One region of the Romboutsia lituseburensis genome, then DNA from elsewhere that is predicted to be linked to it. Evidence: predicted binding sites of a transcription regulator. Region 1 holds the regulator's gene; the other holds the start of a gene.

Region 1 (3,448 bases):
TAGGAGGTGGAACTCCAAGTATATTAAGTAGTAGTGAAATAAAAAGACTATTTAATTCAATAAAAAATAATTTTAATGTGAAAAAAGAAGCAGAAATAACTATGGAATGTAACCCAGGTACATTGACTAAAGAAAAATTAATTACTATGAAAGATGTAGGCGTAAACCGACTAAGCATTGGCTTACAAGCTGTTCAAGATTATCATTTAAAATCTATAGGTAGAATACACAGCTATGATGAGTTTGAAAAAAATTATAAGGAAGCTATAGATGTTGGATTTAATAATATAAATGTAGATTTAATGTATGCTCTTCCAAATCACAAATTTGAAGATTGGCAAGAAAGTTTGAAAAAAATAGTGAAATTAAATCCTTCTCATATATCAGCATATTCATTAATTTTAGAAGAAGGTACAAAATTATATGATATGTATGAAAATAATGAATTTGAAGTTATAGATGAAGATACAGATATTAATATGTATAATTATACAATAAATTATTTAAAAGAAAATGGATATAACCAGTATGAAATATCTAATTATTCAAAGTCACGTTTTGAATGTGAACATAATATATTATATTGGAAATGTGAACATTATATAGGTTTAGGACCAGGGGCATCAGGTTATATTGAAAATTATAGATATAATAATGTTGAAAGTCTGGATGAATACCATAATAAATTAAGCGAAAATAAAAAACCTATATCTAATTTAGAGAAATTGAGTATAGAAGATAAAATACAAGAAAAAATATTTATGGGATTAAGAATGAATGAAGGAATCAAGTTTGATGATTTTAGAAAAGAATTTAAAATAGAGTTTAAGGAAAAATATAGAAAACAAATGGACGATTTAAAGGCAAAAAAGCTTATAAATGAAAGTATAACTGGGATTAGCCTCACTCAAAAAGGAAGAGAAATATCAAATAGCGTGTTTATAGAATTTATAAATTAATCCAAAAGTGTTGACAAAGATAAAATATAATGATATATAATATATATAATCTTTTTAGCACTCGGATATAGTGAGTGCTAACAGCGTGGAGGTAATATAGTATGGAACTAAATGAAAGAAAATTAAAAATCCTCAAGGCTATAGTTAAAGATTATATAGAGACAGCTGAAGCTGTAGGATCAAGGACTATATCTAAAAAACATGATTTAGGTGTTAGTGCTGCTACTATAAGAAATGAAATGGCTGACCTTGAAGAACTTGGTTACCTTGTTCAGCCTCACACTTCTGCTGGTAGAGTTCCAACTGAAAAAGGATATAAACTTTATGTTGATTCACTTATGAGTCAGTGTGAATTAAGTAAGGAAGAAAAGTGCTTAATAGAACAATGTGTAAAAGATAATGTGGATCATATAAAGGATTTAATTCATGAAACTTCTAAGCTGTTATCTCAGCTTACTAACTATACAACGGTAGCTGTGACTAAAAGTTTAGTAAATCAGAGTGTTATCAAACATATACAGTTAGTTGAGATGAGTGATAATAAAATCTTGCTAATAGTTGTAACAGACCAAGGTGATATAAAAAATGCAAACCTTGTAACAAATGTTTATTTAGAGCAATCTAAACTAAACTTAATTTCAGATAATCTTACAAGAAAACTTGCAGGAAAAAGCATAACTGATTTAGATGAAAGGTTAATTGCATTTATAAAATATGAAATAAGTGAATATTCGGCGCTTATAGATGAGTTAATAAGTGCTTTGAATTTTGAAACATCAGAAGATGATCTTTTAGTTTCTTTAAGTGGAGCAACTAATATATTTAGTTATCCAGAATTTAATGACATATTGAAAGCAAAATCTTTCTTAAATATGCTAGAAAAGAAAGAAACAATAGCAAGTATGGTCAGGGCTAAGGGAATTCAAAAAGATAATATTAACATAATTATAGGTAGTGATAATGATTGTGAGCTAGCACAAGATTGTAGTGTAGTTACTGCAACCTATAATATAAGTAATGATTTAGTAGGTAAGATAAGCTTTATAGGGCCTACAAGGATGGATTATGCTAGGATATCAGCAATTATGAATTACATGAGCTTATTGTTTAGCAAAAAATAAATTAAGGGGTGTAATGTCTTGCAAGAAAATAACATAGAAAAAGAAGAATTAAAAGAAGAAATAGATAATTCAGCTGAAGAAACAGTTGAACAAGAAGAAACAAAAGAAGAAACAAAAGAAGAAACTAACTGTGATGATAATGTTACTGACATAAATGAAAAGTTAGAAGAAAAAAATTTACAAGATGAAATAGACAAAGTAAATGATCAATATCAAAGGCTTCAAGCTGAATATGCAAACTATAGAAGAAGAACTCAACAAGAAAAAGAAACTATAGGTTTATTTGCAAATGAAAAAATACTAAATGACTTAATACCAGTTATAGATAGTATGGAAAGAGCTTTAGAAGCTTGTGACGATAAAGAAGACTCTATGTATAAAGGCATAGACTTAGTATACAAGCAATTACAAGATACTTTAAATAAATTTGGTGTAGAAGAAATAGATGCTTTAGACCAAGAATTTGATCCAAACTTACACTTAGCTGTAATGCAAGAAGTTATAGATGGAGTAGAAGCTAATAAAGTAGTAATGGTACTTCAAAAAGGATACAAATTAGGAAGTAAAGTATTAAGAGCTAGTATGGTTAAAGTTTCTTGTTAATAAAACTTTATACAAAATACAATATAAAAATAACTTTAAAATTAATATAAAATAATTTAGGAGGAATCAATCATGGGAAAAATAATAGGTATAGATTTAGGAACAACTAACTCTTGTGTTGCAGTATTAGAAGGTGGAGAACCACAAATAATAACAAACTCAGAAGGTATGAGAACAACTCCATCAGTAGTAGCTTTTACTAAAGATGGTGATAGAATAGTAGGAGAGCCTGCAAAAAGACAAGCAGTTACAAATGCTGATAAAACAATAATATCAATAAAAACTCATATGGGAACAGATTACAAAGTAGATATAGATGGTAAAGGGTATACTCCACAAGAAATATCTGCTATAACATTACAAAAATTAAAGGCAGATGCTGAAAGTTACTTAGGTCAACCTGTAACAGAAGCTGTTATAACAGTTCCAGCTTACTTTACAGATGCTCAAAGACAAGCAACTAAAGATGCTGGTAGAATAGCAGGACTTGACGTTAAGAGAATAATAAATGAGCCAACAGCTGCTGCGCTTGCATACGGAATGGATAAATTAGATCAAGATAAGAAAATATTAGTATTCGACTTAGGTGGAGGTACATTTGACGTTTCTTTACTTGAAATCGGAGATGGAACTTTCGAAGTTTTAGCTACAGCTGGTAACAACAGATTAGGTGGAGATGACTTTGACCAAGTATTAATAGACTACTTAGCTGATGAATTCAAAAAAGCTGAAGGTGTAGATTTAAGAAATGATAAAATGGCTCTT
Region 2 (3,448 bases), 1.0 Mb from region 1:
TTATTAGCAAGAAGCGCTATATCTACTATTTGATTACAAATTAAGCTTATCTCATCTTTTTTATCATCTTTATCTTTTAGAGATAAAAGTTTTTTAACTATTGGACTATTATCATTTATAACTAGTGTTTTCTCTTCTTCAAAGTTCATTCCAAAGTCCATTCCAGCAAATTGTGATTTCATTTCAGCCATTCTTCTTGACTCTTCTGATACTAGTATTATAGCTGAAGTGTCTTCACTCTTTAAACTTTCTACTGAATAAGTTTTTACTCTTTCACCTACTGCTTCTTTGAATAAGTTTTCTATTTCTTCTTTTCCTTCTTTGTTAGACTCATCTTTATTATCTTTTAATACATCTGATAAGTCTGCATCTATTCTATTAAATCTAACTGGTTGATTTTTAAATTCAACAAATGATATAAAATGATTGTCTATTGTTGAATCTAATATTACAGCATCTAAATCATAGTCTTTAAATAATTTTATATATTGAGATTGTTGATCCTCATCACTTACATAGAATATCTTATTTTCATGCTTTTCTTTGCATTTTTCTAAGTAATCATTAAGAGTTATATACTCTGAATTTATAGTCTTAAATAATATACTATCTTTCACCTTATCATAGAATCCTTCATCTTTTAAGCATCCAAATTTGATAAATACTTGTATATCATCCCAGAATTTTTCATAGCTTTCTCTTTCATTTTTAGCTAGAGATTTTAACTTATCAGCTACCTTCTTAACTATATGTTTAGAAATTTTACTTACATCTCTATCATTTTGTAAGAAACTTCTAGATACATTTAGAGGTAAGTCTGGGCAATCTATTACTCCTTTTAATAATAATAAGAACTCTGGTATAACTTCTTTTATATTATCTGCAACGAATACTTGGTTGTTGTATAATTTTACTTTACCTTCTATAAGCTCAAATTCATTATTTAATTTAGGGAAGTATAATATTCCTTTTAAATTAAATGGATAATCTACATTAAGATGTATCCAGAACAATGGCTCATCAAATGTTTTAAATACTTTTCTATAGAACTCTTTGTATTCTTCATCTGTACAATCCTTTGGTGATTTTAACCATAATGGATGTGTATCATTTATAGGTGTTATTTCCTTAACTTCATTTTCTTCTGTTTTTGTTTCTTCATTTTCATTTTTAGCTTCTTCACTATTTTCTTCTTTGATAGTATCTAAATAAATATTAACTGGTAAGAATGAACAATATTTATCTATTATATTTCTTACTGTATATTCTTCTACAAATTCTTTGCTATCGTCATCTAAGAATAATGTTATTGTAGTACCTCTAGTGTTTCTAGTATCTGAATCACTTATTTCGTACTCTGTTCCACCTTCACTTACCCATCTAACTGGCTTTGCATCTTCTTTGTATGATAATGTCTCTATTTGAACTTTTTTAGATACCATAAATGATGAATAGAATCCTAAACCAAAGTGACCTATTATATCATTTTCTTCATTCATTTTATCTTTATATTTATTGAAGAAATCTTCCGCACCAGAAAAAGCAACTTGATTTATATATTTTTGAACTTCTTCTTCTGTCATACCGATACCATTGTCTTCAAATATAAGTGCTGAATTTTCTTTATCTATGTATACATTTATTTTGTAATCTTCTTCTTTATCCCCTGCTATTTCTCCTAATGATATTAGCTTCTTGTGTTTATTTACAGCATCACACCCGTTACTTATAAGCTCTCTGATAAATATATCTTTGTCAGAGTATAACCACTTTTTTATTATTGGAAAAATATTTTCTGTATGTATTGATATACTACCTTTTTGACTCATAAATTATTTCCTCCTAATTTTATTAATTAAAATAATTTTAGGGGTAGAACCTACTCCCTTTATAAATAATATTGTAGCATGTTTGTTAGCACTGTCAAGTAGAGAGTGCTAACTTTTTAATAAATATTATATTTTTATATTAATACAAAAACCACCCTTAAATAAGAGTGGCCTTTAATTCTATTAACTATTTATATAATACAGCTTCATATTTCTTCATTATTTTAAAAAGTGAATATATTAAACATACTATTCCTACTATCACTGTAACATAACTTAAAATAGGGCTAATCACTACTAACTTAGGTATTATTACTACCCCCATTAAATTAAACACTATATGTAAAATAATACTTCCTGTTAATGACTCTGAGTACATATATATTAAAGCTAAAGCTATACCTAATATAAATGTATATATTCCTTGAACAATATTTCCATGTGCTACTCCAAAAATTAATGCTTGGACAATAACTGCACATACTATATTATAATTTTTTTTCAAATGTCCAAATATAATGTATCTATATATTATTTCTTCACATATAGGAATTAAAATTATTACTATTATAATTTGTAAAAATGAATTACTTGCAGATTGTAATTGATTTTGTACCTCCATATAACTTGGAATTAATTTAGTTAATATCCCAGTTATACTTAATAAAATAACACTAAGTCCAATCCCCAATAAACTAATATATATTGCTTCATTTAAATTCACTTTTTTTAATAAATTCTTACTTAATAACTTTTTATCATAAACAGAAAACATTAAATGTGTTAAAATTATTGTAATTAAATCTCCTATAAGAGCTACAATTAAAATATATTGATTCGGATCATTGAAGCTTTTATAAGCACCATTCGCTACTCCCATTATGAAAAATCCAACAGATATAAGAAGTTGATTTATTAAAATTACCCCTAAACATATTCCTAATGATTTTAAAATTTTTTTCATAAGTTCACCCCTTAAGCCATGTTATTCATATATAAATAAAATGCAAGAACAATGTTTAAAACTGTTAAAGTCATTCCCAATATATTTAATACTAGTCCTATTTTATAAGCTTTACATTTAACTTCCTTTAATCTTTTTGATGATATTACTATCCCAAAAGTACTTACTATCAATCCTATTATTGGAAAAATCCATGCTACTAAACTTAAGATTCCTAGTACCATCGGTTTTTTAGATTTTTTAATTTGATTTTCCATAATCACTTTATCTTCCATATTAATTTTCCTCCCTTTTTATATATCATTAATATACATTGTGAAAATATATTTTTTTACATCAAATGTCAATATATTTTGGATGAATAGTATTTTTTATTGTATGAACGGTATATTTAAACTATTCAGTCTATAAAAACTACCATCCACTCATTTTTTATTATTTTTTATGTTTTTTATGCTACTATTTATTTTGTATTAAAAAATAATTTTAAAAAAAGTGCTAAAATAGGAATCGGCTTACTCCTTGCTGGTACTAGTATAGATATTGCATCTAAGCGTTAATATATTAAGAGGGAAATGAAAATAATTAAATTAATAAAAATAAATGATGATATTAAAGAACTAACAAATTCTGAATTAAATTCTATTAACGGAGG

Evidence for each region. The regulator HrcA, encoded in region 1, represses chaperone genes, less so after heat shock. The targets are predictions, from matches to a motif close to TTAGCACTCNNNNNNNNNGAGTGCTAA.
Region 2: htpG (molecular chaperone HtpG) is a predicted target of HrcA. The motif match lies at 1,915-1,941, and genes of this name have one in related genera.

The regions. Positions count from the first base shown of each region.
Region 1 is NZ_JANQBQ010000001.1:3,190,264-3,193,711, forward strand. It holds gene hemW (radical SAM family heme chaperone HemW) at 1-959, shown strand, start outside; gene hrcA (heat-inducible transcriptional repressor HrcA) at 1,061-2,080, shown strand; gene grpE (nucleotide exchange factor GrpE) at 2,099-2,683, shown strand; gene dnaK (molecular chaperone DnaK) at 2,756-3,448, shown strand, end outside.
Region 2 is NZ_JANQBQ010000001.1:2,173,957-2,177,404, forward strand. It holds gene htpG (molecular chaperone HtpG) at 1-1,829, opposite strand, end outside; gene NWE74_RS10425 (CPBP family intramembrane glutamic endopeptidase) at 2,017-2,793, opposite strand; gene NWE74_RS10430 (hypothetical protein) at 2,805-3,068, opposite strand; gene NWE74_RS19300 (bacteriocin) at 3,369-3,448, shown strand, end outside.